Regions from separate parts of the Caballeronia sp. LZ001 genome, predicted to be linked through region 1. Evidence: predicted binding sites of a transcription regulator. Region 1 holds the regulator's gene; each other region holds the start of a gene.
What was found. Region 1 encodes LexA, which represses DNA repair genes until DNA is damaged. Its sites were predicted from a motif close to ACTGTATNNNNATACAGT; they were not measured.
Positions count from the first base shown of each region.

Region 2: a site for LexA is predicted at 3,012-3,029, ahead of imuA (translesion DNA synthesis-associated protein ImuA). Genes of this name have one in related genera too.
Region 3: a site for LexA is predicted at 1,703-1,720, ahead of imuA (translesion DNA synthesis-associated protein ImuA). Genes of this name have one in related genera too.
Region 4: a site for LexA is predicted at 1,951-1,968, ahead of P9292_RS13515 (DUF2471 family protein). Genes of this name have one in related genera too.

Region 1 covers NZ_JARTVX010000004.1:5,041,482-5,045,838, forward strand. Annotated here, with positions in the region: gene P9292_RS34680 (universal stress protein) at 1-172, shown strand, start outside; gene P9292_RS34685 (DUF2939 domain-containing protein) at 332-949, opposite strand; gene P9292_RS34690 (hypothetical protein) at 1,108-1,434, opposite strand; gene lexA (transcriptional repressor LexA) at 1,602-2,279, opposite strand; gene P9292_RS34700 (sulfate ABC transporter substrate-binding protein) at 2,549-3,583, shown strand; gene cysT (sulfate ABC transporter permease subunit CysT) at 3,723-4,357, shown strand, end outside.
Region 2 covers NZ_JARTVX010000004.1:4,505,058-4,509,414, forward strand. Annotated here, with positions in the region: rRNA gene P9292_RS32115 (23S ribosomal RNA) at 1-2,577, shown strand, start outside; rRNA gene rrf (5S ribosomal RNA) at 2,695-2,808, shown strand; gene imuA (translesion DNA synthesis-associated protein ImuA) at 3,096-3,959, shown strand; gene P9292_RS32130 (DNA polymerase Y family protein) at 3,844-4,357, shown strand, end outside.
Region 3 covers NZ_JARTVX010000002.1:82,883-87,239, reverse strand. Annotated here, with positions in the region: gene P9292_RS02805 (DNA polymerase Y family protein) at 1-1,052, opposite strand, end outside; gene imuA (translesion DNA synthesis-associated protein ImuA) at 982-1,683, opposite strand; gene P9292_RS02795 (DUF5677 domain-containing protein) at 1,793-2,569, shown strand; gene P9292_RS02790 (hypothetical protein) at 2,557-2,880, opposite strand; gene ligD (DNA ligase D) at 3,039-4,357, shown strand, end outside.
Region 4 covers NZ_JARTVX010000004.1:700,609-704,965, forward strand. Annotated here, with positions in the region: gene P9292_RS13510 (DUF2252 domain-containing protein) at 90-1,532, shown strand; gene P9292_RS13515 (DUF2471 family protein) at 1,567-1,923, opposite strand; gene P9292_RS13520 (XRE family transcriptional regulator) at 2,225-2,827, opposite strand; gene P9292_RS13525 (glycine C-acetyltransferase) at 2,986-4,188, shown strand; gene tdh (L-threonine 3-dehydrogenase) at 4,304-4,357, shown strand, end outside.

The DNA of each region.
Region 1 (4,357 bases):
TCGATGCCGCAGCGGTCTCGCGCGCTGGTGGATGGGCGCGGGCAACACACCGCTGCTCGATCGCGTGTCATGCAGCATATTGGTTGCGGTTTGTCAGGCAGGTGAGTCGGCCGAAGCGGAAGATGAGGCGGCTTATGCGGCGAAGCCGGACCGGGCCGAAGTAAGTGTTTGAGGATAGGTTTGCGCGATGAGGCTGGCCTGCGTCGGCCAGTGCTCTTTTGCGCTATCAGCGCCAGCTGCCGTCTCCTTGCGTGACGGCCGCGCACGCTTAACGCCGCAAAAAATGCCATGAAGCGCTTACCGGCACTTTAATGGTTGTCCAACAACGAACTCACCCGTTCAAATCAACCGCAACCAGCTTCCACGTTATCAACCCGTACCGATGAAAGATCGCGGAGTACCGCGCATCGCCGGCACCGTGCTGGTAGGTCACCACGAACGTATCGAAGCTGCGATATCCGGCCGTGGTCTGCGGTGGTTGTCGCGGCGGTTCTTGAGTCGCAACCATGCTCGATGCCGCTTCCGACGGCGGTGAACTCGCCGCCGCCTGACCGTCTCGAACCGGTGGCACGACATCCGGTGGATGCTCGCCTGGATCTCCCCGCGGCGGAATGCCATTCAAAATCGCGGCGACGCCTTCGGGCGTAGCGTAGGAATCCACCAGCGGCCCTACGAGCGCCGCGCCGATCATTGCACCGATGATCGCGAGCGGATTGCCGCTCTTCTGGATATCGACGCGCCGCGTCAGCAGTGCGCCGACTTGCTCTTTGAGACTTTCACGCAGTGCGGGGAAGTCGACGTATTCGTTGACGGTCTGTGCATCGCGTGCATCGGCCGCGTGCTTGACGCGGTTCAGCGCGATATAGGGCGACGCATAGACAAGGCTTAACCCTGCAACGATGAAGAGAATGACGAGCGCGGCGACGAAATAACGCGTAGTGCGGGACATGCGAAGGAACGACCCCCGGCGTGACATGGGTGACATGAAAGAACGATTGACCATGTTCACGCCGGATATATCCCGAGCTTCATTCCTTGCAGCCGATAGATTGCGGACTGCCTGCATTGCACATAACTCAAATTCACTCGGCAAACGCTCGACCGCGCTCAGGCCAGAATGCCGCTGCTAACGCCGGCGCGTTCCTCGTCGATACACCGGTCGATCATGCGCGACACCTCGCCGATATTGCCGACCATGATTACCCGCGACTCACTGCGATACACCCGTACCGGCGCGCGCTGTTCCGATTCCGCATGCACCGCGCTTTTGAGCGACACACGGGCGAAGGCGGGTTGACGCGACGGCAACGCGGGCATCTCGTCGAAGAGATCGGGCGCCGCTTCAGGCCGCGCCACGGCACATGAGATCAGCGAGCGCAAATGACGCAGACGGCCAAACTGACGAAAGGGCAGCAAACGGGCGAAACGTTCCATGATGACTCTCCAGACGGCGGACGACAGACGACAGACGATAGGACGCACCGCGGCACGCCGCGAGCGGTGGCCGTCATGCTTGTAATTTTTGAAACGTGCCGCGTCGCGCGAGGGCGAGGAGGCGAAGCGGGCGGCGATGTTGACGCGCCGCGCGCTCGAGTCGTGCGTTAGAACTCGCCGGAGCGGATGAGCCCGACCGCGATTCCTTCCAGCGCGAAGTCGCCGCTGCCGGAGCGCACGAAGATGTTTTCGTAGTCGGGATTCTCCGCGACCAATTCCACGCCATCTGGCCGGCGCTTCCAGCGTTTCACCGTGACATCGTCGCCAATACGCGCGACCACGATCTGCCCGTCTTTCGCTTCATTGCGCTTCTGTACGGCAAGCAGGTCGCCGTCGAGAATGCCCGCGTCGCGCATGGACAAGCCGCGCACCTTCAGCAAATAGTCGGGCTTGCCCGAAAAGAACGCAGGGTCGCACGCGTAGTGTTGCGAAATATGCTCCTGCGCAAGGATGGGACTGCCTGCCGCAACGCGCCCGACCAGCGGAAGCGACAACTGCATGATGCTCTGATGCGGCAAGGTGAACTGATGCGGAAGGTCGTCCGAACGGTCGATGCGCGCGGAGCCTCCCAACAGGCGGATGCCACGCGACGAACCCGCCGCGAGTTCGATCACGCCCTTGCGCGCCAGTGCCCGCAGATGTTCCTCGGCGGAGTTCGCGGAACTGAAGCCAAGCTCGGCGGCGATCTCGGCACGCGTGGGCGGAAAGCCCGTGCGGTCGATGGCTCGCTGGATGAGCTCGAACACTTGCTGCTGTCGCGCGGTAAGTTTTGAGGGTTTGGTCACTTGCTGGAGCCTCGGCGCACTGTATGGATGGACAGATGACTGTATTTTTATACAGTATTTCGCGCTTTTCAAGCTTTACTTGAAGTTCGTCGCGAGATCCTTTACTGACAAGGCTGCAGCGCGCTCAAACAGTCGCTATTTCTCCCTCGGACTGCGAAAACTCTCGCTTTAGCACTTTTGCATCTAAAAAAGTGAGAAACAATTATTTCTAATCATATAAGCTCGCCTTTAGACTGATTCCGTCAATTCGATAAGACGGAGAACGGGGAATGCATAGCATCAGGGCTGGATTGAAGGGCGGCGCGAAACAACTCTTTGCCGCGCTGGCGATCACGGCGGCGAGTTTCGGAATCTCGGCCACCGCGCACGCGGACACGTCGTTTCTGAACGTCTCGTACGATCCGACGCGCGAGTTGTATCAGGACTTCAACCAGGCCTTTGCGAAGAAGTGGAAGGCGGACACCGGCGAAACGGTCACCTTCAAGCAATCTCATGGCGGTTCCGGCGGCCAAGCGCGCGCGGTTCTAGACGGGCTTCAGGCAGACGTCGTGACGCTTGCGCTTGCTTACGACATCGACGCGCTCGCCTCCAAGGGCATCGTCGGGACGGACTGGCAGAAGCGTCTGCCGGACAATGCATCGCCGTACACGTCGACCATTGTGTTTCTAGTGCGCAAGGGCAACCCGAAGGGCATCAAGGACTGGGACGATCTCACCAAGCCGGGCGTGTCGATCGTCACGCCGAACCCGAAGACCTCGGGCGGCGCGCGCTGGAACTATCTGGCGGCGTGGGCGTATGCGCAACACAAGCCCGGCGGCAACGAAGAGACCGCGAAGGAGTTCGTGACCAAGCTCTACAAGAACGCAGGCGTGCTCGATTCCGGCGCACGCGGCGCGACCACCAGCTTCGTGCAGCGCGGTCAGGGCGACGTGCTGATCGCATGGGAAAACGAGGCGTTCCTGTCACTCAAGGAATTCGGTCCGGAGAAGTTTCAGATCGTGGTTCCTTCGGTGAGCATTCTGGCCGAGCCGCCGGTGGCGGTGGTGGACAAGGTCGTCGACAAACACGGCACGCGCAAGCTGGCCGAAGCGTATCTGAAGTATCTGTATAGCGACGAAGGCCAGCAGATCGCGGCGCGCAATTTCTATCGTCCGCGTTCGGACAAGGTGCCCACCGAGCTGACCAAGCAGTTCCCCAAGCTCAAGCTCTACACCATCGACGACACCTTCGGTGGCTGGACCAAAGCGCAGAAGACGCACTTCGCGGACGGCGGCGTGTTCGATTCGATCTATCAGCCGCAGTAAGCAGACAAGAGACCGGGCGCCGCGAGGCGCTCGAGTCGCAATGAAAGCGGCCGCAAAGACGGCCGCGCATGACGAGACTAAAAAACAGTGCGCTTATCCCCCGGGCGCCGAAGGCAGGACGATCAAGGATGAAGCAAAGATGACAACGTTCACTTTCCGAAAGCCGAGTGCGTTACCCGGCTTCGGGCTGACGATCGGCATCACGGTGGCTTACCTGAGCCTCGTGGTGCTGATTCCGCTTGCGGCGACCTTCGCCAAGACCGCGACGCTCGACTGGGCGCAGTTCGTTCGCGCCGTCACCGGGCCGCGTGTGCTGGCGTCGTATCGACTCACGTTCACGGCGGCGCTCGGCGGGGCGGTCATCAACGCGATCTTCGGCTTCCTGGTCGCATGGGTGCTCGTGCGCTACACGTTCCCGTTCAAGCGTGTCGTCGATGCCATCGTCGATCTGCCGTTTGCGCTGCCGACCTCCGTCGCCGGCATTTCGCTTGCCGCCGTGTACGCGAGCAACGGCTGGATCGGGCAGTATCTCGCGCCGCTCGGCATCAAGGTGGCGTTCACGCCGCTCGGCGTGCTCGTGGCGCTGACGTTCATCGGCTTGCCGTTCGTCGTGCGCACGGTGCAGCCGGTGCTCGAAGACTTCGAGCGCGAGCAGGAAGAAGCCGCCGCATGTCTCGGCGCCACGCGCTGGCTGACGTTTCGCCGCGTCGTGTTGCCGGCGCTCTTTCCCGCGCTTCTGACCGGTTTCGCGCTTGCGTTCGCGCGCGCGCTCGG
Region 2 (4,357 bases), 540 kb from region 1:
AGTGCGGCCATAGCAGGTGATAGCCCTGTAAGCGAAAACAGCGTGGAAGAACTAGGGGTACGACAAGTAGGGCGGGACACGTGAAATCCTGTCTGAAGATGGGGGGACCATCCTCCAAGGCTAAATACTCGTGATCGACCGATAGTGAACCAGTACCGTGAGGGAAAGGCGAAAAGAACCCCGGGAGGGGAGTGAAATAGATCCTGAAACCGCATGCATACAAACAGTCGGAGCCTCGCAAGGGGTGACGGCGTACCTTTTGTATAATGGGTCAGCGACTTACGTTCAGTAGCGAGCTTAACTGATTAAGGCAGGCGTAGCGAAAGCGAGTCCGAATAGGGCGATCAGTTGCTGGGCGTAGACCCGAAACCAAGTGATCTATCCATGGCCAGGTTGAAGGTGCGGTAACACGTACTGGAGGACCGAACCCACTAACGTTGAAAAGTTAGGGGATGAGCTGTGGATAGGGGTGAAAGGCTAAACAAACTTGGAAATAGCTGGTTCTCTCCGAAAACTATTTAGGTAGTGCCTCGTGTATCACCTTCGGGGGTAGAGCACTGTCATGGTTGTGGGGTCCATTGCGGATTACTACGCCATAGCAAACTCCGAATACCGAAGAGTGCAATCACGGGAGACAGACATCGGGTGCTAACGTCCGGTGTCAAGAGGGAAACAACCCAGACCGCCAGCTAAGGTCCCAAAGATTGGCTAAGTGGGAAACGAAGTGGGAAGGCAAAAACAGTCAGGAGGTTGGCTTAGAAGCAGCCACCCTTTAAAGAAAGCGTAATAGCTCACTGATCGAGTCGTCCTGCGCGGAAGATGTAACGGGGCTCAAGCCAGTCACCGAAGCTGCGGATGCATATTTATATGCATGGTAGGAGAGCGTTCCGTAAGCCTGCGAAGGTGCGTTGAAAAGCGTGCTGGAGGTATCGGAAGTGCGAATGCTGACATGAGTAGCGATAAAGGGGGTGAAAAGCCCCCTCGCCGTAAGCCCAAGGTTTCCTACGCAACGTTCATCGGCGTAGGGTGAGTCGGCCCCTAAGGCGAGGCAGAAATGCGTAGCTGATGGGAAGCAGGTCAATATTCCTGCACCATTGTTAGATGCGATGGGGGGACGGATCGCGGAAGGTTGTCCGGGTGTTGGACGTCCCGGTCGCTGCATTGGAGAAGGTGCTCAGGCAAATCCGGGCACAGGATTCAAGGGTGTGGCGCGAGCTTCCTCGGAAGCGAAGCAATTGGAAGTGGTTCCAAGAAAAGCCTCTAAGCTTCAGTCTAATAGTGACCGTACCGCAAACCGACACAGGTGGGCGAGATGAGTATTCTAAGGCGCTTGAGAGAACTCGGGAGAAGGAACTCGGCAAATTGGTACCGTAACTTCGGGATAAGGTACGCCTCTGTAGCTTAACCAGCCTGCGCTGGAAGGGTGAAGAGGTTGCAATAAACTGGTGGCTGCGACTGTTTAATAAAAACACAGCACTCTGCAAACACGAAAGTGGACGTATAGGGTGTGACGCCTGCCCGGTGCCGGAAGATTAAATGATGGGGTGCAAGCTCTTGATTGAAGTCCCGGTAAACGGCGGCCGTAACTATAACGGTCCTAAGGTAGCGAAATTCCTTGTCGGGTAAGTTCCGACCTGCACGAATGGCGTAACGATGGCCACACTGTCTCCTCCCGAGACTCAGCGAAGTTGAAGTGTTTGTGATGATGCAATCTCCCCGCGGCTAGACGGAAAGACCCCATGAACCTTTACTGTAGCTTTGCATTGGACTTTGAACCGATCTGTGTAGGATAGGTGGGAGGCTATGAAACCGGAACGCTAGTTTCGGTGGAGCCGTCCTTGAAATACCACCCTGGTTTGTTTGAGGTTCTAACCTTGGTCCATGATCTGGATCGGGGACAGTGCATGGTAGGCAGTTTGACTGGGGCGGTCTCCTCCCAAAGTGTAACGGAGGAGTACGAAGGTACGCTAGGTACGGTCGGAAATCGTGCTGATAGTGCAATGGCATAAGCGTGCTTAACTGCGAGACCGACAAGTCGAGCAGGTGCGAAAGCAGGTCATAGTGATCCGGTGGTTCTGTATGGAAGGGCCATCGCTCAACGGATAAAAGGTACTCTGGGGATAACAGGCTGATACCGCCCAAGAGTTCATATCGACGGCGGTGTTTGGCACCTCGATGTCGGCTCATCTCATCCTGGGGCTGTAGCCGGTCCCAAGGGTATGGCTGTTCGCCATTTAAAGAGGTACGTGAGCTGGGTTTAAAACGTCGTGAGACAGTTTGGTCCCTATCTGCCGTGGGCGTTGGATATTTGAAGGGGGCTGCTCCTAGTACGAGAGGACCGGAGTGGACGAACCTCTGGTGTACCGGTTGTCACGCCAGTGGCATCGCCGGGTAGCTATGTTCGGAAGAGATAACCGCTGAAAGCATCTAAGCGGGAAACTCGCCTTAAGATGAGATATCCCCGGGGCTTCGAGCCCCTTGAAGGGTCGTTCTAGACCAGGACGTTGATAGGTCAGGTGTGTAAGTGCAGTAATGCATTGAGCTAACTGATACTAATTGCCCGTAAGGCTTGATCCTATAACCAGTGTGTTTGAACCACTGGCGAGTTATGCGTGTGCGACAATCGCCACCCAACATTTACTGCTTCTTCCCGGATTGGTTGTGTGCCCACCCGGCGCACGACAACAAGTCATGCCTGATGACCACAGCGAGTTGGTACCACCCCTTCCCATCCCGAACAGGACCGTGAAACGACTCCACGCCGATGATAGTGCGGATCTCCCGTGTGAAAGTAGGTAATCGTCAGGCTCCTCATGCAGCAACAAAAACCCCACCCCCAAACCAGGTGGGGTTTTTGCGTTTCTGCGGCGTTGGGCGTGCGAGAAAGAGTCTTGCTTACATCACGGACGCAAGCACCAAATCTCCATCCAGAAACATTCAAATCCCCTCCAGTCGTCCGTCTCAAGCCCGTCTAAAACCCACATCGACCGTTTACCTCGTCGCCTCGAAATACTGTATAAATATACAGTACAAAAGGGTTGCCGAATGCTCTGGGCATGAGCAGGCTCTTGCATTCGGGTGGACGGGGAAGACTCATGGGTGCAGCACTTTCACTGCTCGATATCGGGCTGACATCGCGCCTGCAGCAGCAGCTTTGGCAAGGCGAGCAGGTCGGCGTGTCGGACGCGGGTGTCGTTTCGAGTGGCTATCGGGCGCTCGATCTGGTCTTGCCAAATACCGGCTGGATGGCTGGCGCCGTCACTGAATTGCTTATCGAAGAATGCGGGGTCGGCGAGGTCAGGCTGCTCGCGCGTTCGCTTCGTGAGTTGGTGACGAAAAGAGGCCGCACCGTCATCTTCGTAGCGCCTCCCTGGATGCCCAATCCAGCAGCGTTCCGGTCGATGAACATCGCGCCGGGCAAGCTGGTCTGGGTCAAAGCGCCCGAGGATCAGGTGCTATGGGCGGCCGAGCAATCGCTCAAACAGGATGGCAGCGGCGCGGTCTTGATCTGGCTGCCCAAGGCGCGGCCCGATGCGCTGCGTCGTTTGCAAGTGGCCGCTCAGGAATCGCAGTCGCTGGTGTTTCTGTTCCGCCCGCTCGATGCCGCGAAGCAATCCTCCGCGGCACCATTGCGCATCGTCTGCAAACCGGTGCTGCCTGCGCACGCGCAGACAATGAATCGTCGCGAATGGATGCAGGTGGTCATGCTCGAAATCGACATCATCAAGCGGCGTGGTCCGTTGCTGGAAAAACCGCTGCAGTTGCGTTTGCCGCTGCAAATGCCGGCATTGCCTGAGCACATTCGTCGCGCGGATCAAGCCAGGAGAGCACGAGAGGTCAATCATGTTGTGGATAGCGGTGACATTGCCGCTTTTATCGCTCGAAGCAGTCAGGCCGCCATCGATGCCGTCGATCTCGACGAATTCGACCTCGCCTGGAATGGACTCGACGCCCGGTAAAGCGCCCGTCGGCAATTCGGTTGCGAACGCGGACGATTCCGGTCAGCCATGTTTTGCGCTCGCGGATCACGCGCGCATTCTGCTGCCCGATCTCGTCGCGTTCCGCCTCGGCGTGCGCCCGGGCAGCACGCGCTCGCATGCGTTCGCGCTCGCGCCGCGGCTCACTTTGCTTGCCGTCGATATCAGCGAAGAGCAGCGCGCGCTCGAAGCAGTGGCGTTGTCCTTGCTCGCGTTCACGCCGAAGGTCGTGCTTGCACATGCGAATACCGTGTTGCTGGAAGTCGGCGCGAGCATGCGGCTTTTCGGCGGCTTGCGCAGCCTCTTTGCAAAGGTGCGCTCCACGGTGAAAGATTGTGGCTTCACGTCCCGGATGGGCTGTGCGCCGACCGCGTGGGGCG
Region 3 (4,357 bases), on a different contig from region 1:
TTGCCGCCGGGGTCAGGAAAGAGGGAATCCGATGGCGGCTCCGCGAGCGCAACATCATCGACCTCGAGCCGGACAGCGATAACGGCGGCATCAAGCGCAGTGCGGCCAAGGCGCTCTTTCAGGAGTCGCGTCAAATGCTCTTCGTGCCACGTGGGCTCGGCCAAAGCTACGGTAATTTGCGTCGGCGGGACGGCTGAGCGACCACGTTCGTGTTCCAGCAAAACGGAAAAACGTTTCAGGGCGAGTTGTTTGCTCGCGAGCCATCCTGTGAGTTGCACAATGAGTCGTCGCGCGCTGAAGAGAACAGCTTCAGCGTGTTCGACACGATCCGGCAATTCAATGCGCGCGTTGAATGTCGGCGGGGTTTCAACCCAGTGGAAAAGCTCTGGTGCTTCGCCGACCATTCTGTCGAGCCGGTCCAGCAGGGCGGTTCCGCATCGCTTTTTCAAGCCTGCCCGGGGAAGGCGGCGCAGATCGGCGACGGTCTCACAACCAAGACCAGTGAACCAATCAGAGTAGCGTCGCGTGTCTGGTATCAACAAGGCTGGCAAAGCCGGTAGTTGCCGCATCAGCGAGCGTACAGAGAGTCGTTGCCCGCCGCGGAACCTGGCCATCAGCCATGCAGCCTCGCCGGTCGGCGCGACTCCGATTTGGACAGTGAAGCCGAATGCGGCTAGGGATGCGCGCATCGCACGCCTGATCGCGCGTATGCCTCCGAACAAGCGCAGACTCGCCGAGATGTCGACGAGTATGGTTTCTTCTTCCGCGATGGTCACCAGCGGGCTGAACTGCATGAGAGCCGTAGCTACGTCCACGAGAGTCTGCTGTTCGCGGATCTCGTCGCGATCGCAGATGCGGGCGTTGGGTACAAGCGTGAGAACGCCGCCTTTGCGCATGCCCGTGCGAACTCCCGCGTCGATCGCGCGCTTGTCGCATTCCACCACCCGCTCGCGATCCAAAACGACGAGACCGTGGTCCGAATCAAGAGACCACTTCGGCTGGAAGACTTCGAGACTGAGGTGCGGCAGATACGCGCCGATCCAGACTTGCATGGCGATTCAAAAGGATGGGCGAGTGTGAAAGTTGGACGATCAACGGCTCGTCGCGCGCTGGGCCACGGCGTTTGACGAAGTCGAGCGCCACGCTGTCGCGCCGCGGTCTCACCGCGAGCCGAAGAGGGGCGGGCGATGTGTCGCTGGCAGTGGCCAACGGCCGAACCATGAAGAAGAGCGTCTCGCTGGTCTGTGCAGCAAGATGGAGGCGTCTCAGGGAATCCTGGCGCACGTGCGATTGCCAGAAAATCAACGCGCCGAAGGTGCCAGCACGCAAGATCTGCTCCGCGGCCCAGAGGGCATCGGCAGTCTTCTGTGCGCGGATCACGTTGAACGTCGAGTGCGGCAGTTCCCAGTAGGCGGCAGCCTCGGGATGGAACGTGTGCGGGGGCAGTAGCAATGCAATCGGCCGGTGCGCACATTGGCGCAATGCCGGCAGCAGAAGACGGAGTTCGCCCACGCCGGGCTGCTGCACCAGCAGATCGGTCAGGGCGCCCCTTGGCCAACCGCCTCCCGGCAGCTCGGCGGCAAGCTCTGGAAACCCGCACGGCATGACATTCGCCCGGCCAGCCGCTAGTTGCGAGCCGAGCCAGAGCGAAGGATGGATTGTCTCCGGTGCCGGAAGTCCCACGGAAGGTCGCCTATCGAGTACTGTATGAATGTACAGTATATGTCACTCTTGTCTCGCTTGCACAACTCGTAAAAATGGGGTGCGATCAAGTCAGGGCGGCTGTAGTCGTATGATGGCTCTTTGTTCTCGTTGGAAGAAGATGACGGCAGACGACAATTTCGGGACGCGGGGATTTCTGTCGGCGGAGGTCGAACATCATCGCAAGGAAGTCCGACAGCAATTCCCGTCGCAATTCGCGGAGTGCGATGGCTGGTCGGATGAAGCGGTCAGGCAACTCCACGAAGCAACCTTCTCCGATGGTTCGCCGGCAAAGCTGTTTGCGGCAGCTTATTGGATGAAATGCGTCCGGGCTTGCCAGGGAGCAATCATCCTCGCGGAGCGTGGACTCATCCCCGATTCCATGACCCAAACTCGAACTGCCGCGGAAGCGCTTTTTCACGCTGTCGCCCTTGTCGTTGAGCCGAGCGTCGTAGAAAAGTTGATCGCGGAGGATATGCGGCAAAAGCGGAAGCAGGTGCAGGGCATGACGAGAGAGCAGACGGTCAATAGCACGCTATCGGAAGGCGACAGAACGGCATTGCTCGCCCTGCTTGATGCCGAGCACAAGAAGGGCGAGTTTTCCGCGTTCGATGCCGCCCACATAGCAGGGCTCGATTATCTATATCAGACGATGTATCGCGGACTGTCGCTAGCGGCTGCGCACAGCACGCTAACGGCGCTTGATCATGAATTTGTCCGAAGACCTAGTGGCGAGGTCGATCTCGACTTCGGACCGTCTACGGACAATCTGGAATTCGCGCTGGGCATGGTATCGGCATGCCTGAAGATCGGGATAGAGAAGATGTCGGCGGCTATGTCCGACACGGGGGAGGGTCATGGCGTGTAAATGCCGTGCCGAATCAGGTATTCCTTAATGTCTGTGTGCGCCTGTCTCAGAAGGATCGAATCCAGAGGGTAAGTATTAGCGAGCACTCGGCCACGACTGCCAACACTGTCAAAAAACGAGGGGAGATCGGCAGCATGTGCAAAATGCGCGGCCATGGCAAAGCTATGAATCGTGTACTGGTCGCCCATCGCCTCGATCGTTATGGAGGCAGACTCTCCACTGCTCAGAAATAGTTCAACCGAGGTGAACATTTTGCCGACGTGCTGGAGTTCGATCCTCAGGACGGTCTCGAGAAACTGGTGTACGTTCATGTGCTGGCGAATTGGGGACTTGCAGGCTTGGGCAAGGATTATCGCGCGTTATCGAAAGCGTTGGGTCTAAGGAAGTTCGTGCGTTCGCTTATCGAAAGGGAGCGATGCAAGTGCCAGTTGGGATGAAGAATGTTTCGACCAGACGAAGGCGGCCATCAATGCAGAAGATGCCGGATGCGATTGCCCCGCAACTCGCAACGCTTGCCAAAGCCCCCCCGACTGTTGGCGAATGGTCTTACGAGATTAAGTTCGACGGCTACAGGCTGATGTGCAGGCTTGAGCGCGGACAAGCCCGGCTCATTACGCGTGGAGGCCACGATTGGGCCAGCAAGATGCCTGCGTTGGCTCGCGAGATCGAGACGCTACCGAGCGAGACAGTATGGCTCGATGGAGAAGTCGTGGTCTTGAACGACAGCGGATTGCCAGACTTCAACGCGCTTCAAAACGCCTTCGATCGCCGGAGCACATCGGATTTGACCTACTTCGCTTTCGATCTGCTCTTTATAAACGGACAGGATATGCGCGAGTCGCCGCTTCGTGAAAGGCGAGAGGCCCTCATCTCCCTGCTGGCAGATTTTCCAAGCGAAAGGATTCGTACCAGTGAATCTTTCACTGACGATCCACATTCATTGCTGGCGTCCGCATGCCGGATGCGTCTTGAAGGCATCATGGGCAAGCGCCTGGATGCTCCATATCGTTCTGGTCGCTCCACTGATTGGATCAAACTGAAATGCTTCCTGAGGCAAGAGTTCGTCGTTGGTGGCTTCACCAGACCCTCCGGTGCGCGATCAGGAATTCGGTCACTTATGATTGGCGTCCACGAGCGTGATGGGTCGCTTCGATACGCGGGTACGGTCAAGGCGGAATTGCGGACCGCACAACGGGCAGAGCTTGAACAGCGGGTCGTGGCATTCGCTACTACGGAGCCGCCGTTCTACAACCCACCGTCGCACAAGCGAGGCACGGAATTCGTGTGGCTGACGCCCGAGATTGTGGTTGAGGCGTCGTTTCTCGAATGGACACCTGGTGGAGAAGCGAGGCACGCCACATTCAAAGGCCTCCGTTACGACAAGGCGGCCTCGTCCATCACTCAAGAGGCGGCGGTTGACGTTGGCACTGTGAGCGGCCAGACGGGCGAGGGGGCGCCGCTAGGACGAGCACAAACTGGTAGCGCTCCGGTTGTTGTTGGCGTCAAGATTTCCAATCCCGATCGGGTAATCGACAAACAATCGGGAATCCGAAAGATTGAACTGGTACGCTACTACGACGAGATTTCCGAGTTTGCGCTTCCGTACCTCATGGATCGGCCGGTTTCTCTCGTGCGCGCACCCGAGGGGATACAGGGGGAGTTGTTCTTCCAAAAGCACGAGGAGCGATCCGCGATACCAGGCATCACGCGGTTGCCTTCAGACTTCTTTCCGGGACATCAACCCTTGTTGGTAATTGACACCAGAGAAGCGCTCGTTGCCGTCGCGCA
Region 4 (4,357 bases), 4.3 Mb from region 1:
AGTGTGGTGAAGTGTCTTGTAGCGGTGTTTGCAATCGTCGACTACTGTTTTCGATGTGACGTACTTCGAATAATAACGAGAGGTGATCCATGGGCGAAGGCTTTGCATCAGACTCGGGGCAATCGACGTTGACGCGGCAGGAACGCCGGGCTAGCGGACGTGCCGCGCGTCAGCGAACACCACGAGGCACGCAAGAGGCTGTCGGCGACGTCGATCGCGATCCCATCGAGTTGCTGCGAATAAGCAGCATGGGTCGCGTCCCTGCGCTGATTCCGCTGCGATACGGCCGCATGTTGGCATCGCCCTTTGCTTTTTTTCGTGGCAGCGCGATTGTTCAGGCGCACGATCTGGCTAGTACACCTTCGAGTGGATTGACCGTTCAAATCTGCGGTGACTGCCACCTGTCAAACTTCGGCGGGTTCGCGACGCCCGAGCGTGCGCTCGTATTCGATCTGAACGATTTCGACGAAACCGCACAAGGTCCATGGGAATGGGACGTCAAGCGACTCGTCGCGAGCGTGGCGGTCGCGGGCAGGCATCTGGGCCACGGGCGCGCGGGCTCTGAAGCACTCTGCTTCGAAGCGGCCCAGAGCTATCAGCAGCACATGCGCGAGTATGCCGAGATGGGCGTGCTGGATCTTTGGTACGAACGAATTACGTTCGACAGGATGTACGACGATGTGCAAAACGAAGACGTGAAACGTCGGATCAAGCGCGGTAGCGAACGCGCGAGCCGGCGCACGCATGAAAAGCTGCTGCCGAAGCTCGCCGATCGATCGGGCGATGCCTGGCGAATTCGCGACGCGCCGCCCGCGATCTTTCATATTCGCGGCGCAAGCACGCTCGTCGACGAGGACGACGAGTGGATGAAGCTCGAAGGCGATTCGCACACGATCCTGACTCCGCTCATACGCGATTACGTTTCGACGCTGACATCCGAGCGCGCCGCGCTTTTGTCGCAATTCGCGCTTCAGGACATCGCTTTCAAAGTGGTCGGAGTGGGAAGTGTCGGAACGCGATGCTTCGTGTTGTTGCTTACCGATCATCTTGGTAAGGCGCTCTTCCTGCAGTTGAAAGAGGCATCGACGTCCGTGGTGGCGCGCTACGTCGGCGCGACGAAACATACGCACGACGGGCATCGCATCGTTTACGGGCAACGTTTGATGCAGGCGGCGAGCGATCCTTTTCTGGGCTGGGCGTCGGGCCCGGTTGGACGCCCGCTTTATGTTCGCCAACTGCGCGACATGAAAATATCCGCCGACCTCGAAACATTCAGCGGCGAGGCCTTTCGCGGATACGCGTCGCTATGCGGCTGGGCGCTCGCGCGCGCGCATGCCAAGGCAAGCGGCTGCGCGCTTGAGATTTCCGGCTATCTGGGTTCGGGTGATCGCATGGCGGAAGTGCTCGTCCGATACGCGAGCTCCTATGCAGATCAAGTCGAAAAAGATTACGACGCGTTCCGCTTGGCCTGCCGCAACGGCAGACTTATGGCGCGCACGGATGCGGACATGGCGGCGGACTTTGCCGCCTGATGACTAGCGATGTGCAGCGTTCATCGTTCCCATGTCAGTGTGCGGCGATGGCCAGTTGCGGTCGGCCTTGTCGTGCAGCGCATTCGTAGGCGTCGACGGTGAATGCGAATACTGCCGGCAAAGCGTCGGAAGAGGCGACATCGACCACGTCGTCGGTTTCGGGGAAATGGAAGTCGTCGGGGCGGGCAAAAAGTTCGCGCAACGCAGCCTCGTGCCGGCCAGCGAAGCCCAAGTCCGCCACGGCTTCCGCTTCGATGGCGTGCAGCAAACGCCAGGTCAACGGGACGCCCAGATCGATGTATCGGCCCGCAATCTGCCGCGTAATGCGTTCCAGATCTTGTACCGCACGTGCAAACTGCTTTCTGCTGAGATGCTCGCCGTTCGACTCCATGATTCGCCCCTTCCGACTGGTCTTTGTACTGTATAAATATACAGTACTTGCCGCTATGAAAGTAGGGTCTCGCCAGTCGCCTTGCATGTATGTGCGGTTTCGCTTATGGGCGGTTCAGTCCTGCGTGGGAGTGCGCAGCGACTAACGAAAGGCGGCCGCGCGACGCAGACGGATGCTACGTCTTCGCAGGACGCGCCAGAAATTTATGCGCATAAAGAAGTGCCATGCCACCGTTGCTGTGCGCTGGAGGAAGAGGCGGAGCACCTGCTCGCGGAAAACCGCAGACTCGCGAGTCGGGCCATTACCCATGTATAACCACGAGCAAAGCCTTTGCTTCGCCTCGCCCGACATTCCTAATGACATGACCGTCGTCGGCAGCGTAACGTGCGGTTTCCCCCGCCTTCAGTCGCTTCGCAGCACCTGATGCTTCGATTTCGATTGCGCCATTTAACACGGTCAAATGCTCCCGCGTGCCTGGCTCATGCGCGTCTGAGATCAGCGCCGCACCCGCGTGCAACGTGAGCTCGTACCATTCGAATTTCCCAGCCAACTCAACTGGTCCCCACACGCGAAGCTGATAGCCGCCGTTATTACCATTCAATGTCGGAATCTCATGCGGACCTGCAACGCGTATTACGTCACCGGCCTTTTGCTGCGCGAATAGCTGATTGAGGCTAATGCCCAGTGCGTTCGTTAGCCGCCACGCCACGGCAATAGTTGGATTGGCCTTGTCCCGCTCGATCTCCGATAGCATCGATTTCGAAACGCCAGCGGCCCTGGATAAGTCATCGAGTGTCAATTTCCTTTCATTGCGTAGACGCTGAATCTGCTCGCCAACGCGTGGTGGCGCAGTTCCGCTGGCTGAGGAATCACCGGCCTTGCCGCTTGTGACAGAACTTGTCATGAACGCTGCATTCCTTTAGAGTGTTCGATATATTGGAAATTTGTTCGAAATACCGAACCTGTCCAATGCAATGAATGAACTATAACAGGGCTAAAGGTGTGGCCGAGCTTGGCTGGTCTGCATCTACTCTCGAACAGCCGGATACTGGAAAGATGCCGATGAAAGACCGATACCTCTCCCATTTGCAAACTACGCTTAACGAGATTCGCGCCGCCGGGTTTTACAAAAGCGAGCGGGTCATCGCTAGCCCGCAGTCCTCGGAGATCCGCCTTGCCAACGGGAGCACCGTCCTCAATTTTTGCGCGAACAATTATCTCGGTCTTGCGAACGACGCTCGCTTGGTCGATGCCGCAAAAGCCGGACTTGAAGCAGATGGCTTTGGCATGGCATCCGTTCGCTTTATTTGCGGAACACAAACGGTACACAAAGCGCTGGAACAACAAGTCGCGAAGTTCCTCCACTCCGACGACGCCATTCTTTACTCAAGCTGTTTTGACGCGAACGGCGGGCTCTTCGAGACGTTGCTGACCGAGGATGATGCAATCATCAGCGATGAGTTGAACCACGCGAGCATCATCGATGGCGTGCGTCTTTCCAAGGCAAAGCGCTTGCGCTACAAGAACAACGATCTTGCAGACCTCGAAGCGCGCTTGAAGGAAGCCGATGCAGCCGGCGCCCGCTTCAAATTGATCGCAACTGACGGCGTGTTCTCGATGGACGGCATCTTCGCCAATCTTGCTGGCATCTGCGATCTGGCTGAGCGCTATGGCGCGCTGGTGATGGTCGACGACTCGCATGCCGTTGGATTCATCGGGGAGAACGGACGCGGGACGCCCGAGTATTGCGGCGTGCTCGATCGAATCGACATCATCACGGGTACGCTCGGCAAGGCGCTCGGTGGTGCGTCAGGCGGATATGTGGCTGCGCATCAGGAGATTATTGACTTGTTGCGGCAGCGCAGCCGGCCGTATCTGTTCTCGAACACGCTTGCGCCGAGCATTGCGGCTGCGTCGCTGAAAGTGCTTGAGTTGCTGGATAGTGATGAAGGCGCCGCGCTCCGGCGACGCGTTCGCGAAAACGGCGCGCGGTTTCGGCAAGCGATGACCGCTTTAGGTTTCGATCTAGTGCCCGGCGAGCATCCGATCATTCCCGTCATGCTTGGCGATGCCCAACTTGCTTCGAAGATGGCCGACGCGCTTCTCGACGAGGGCGTTTATGTGATCGGATTTTCATACCCTGTCGTGCCAAAGGGCCGCGCGCGCATCCGCACGCAGATGAGCGCCGCCCACACCGCCGAACACATCGACCGCGCAGTCGATGCATTCGCGCGCGTGGGCCGCTCGCTTGGTGTGATCCGTTAGGACTCACGCTTCGCAGGGTCCTTTATGCGCATAAAGTCAGGACACGTCCCCCGACCTTTAGATGCACGGCGCGGTCACAAGCAGCGCCGCGACACAACCGCCCGGAACACCAACAATGAAAGCACTCGCCAAACTCGAACGCGCCCCCGGTCTTACCTTGACTCACGTC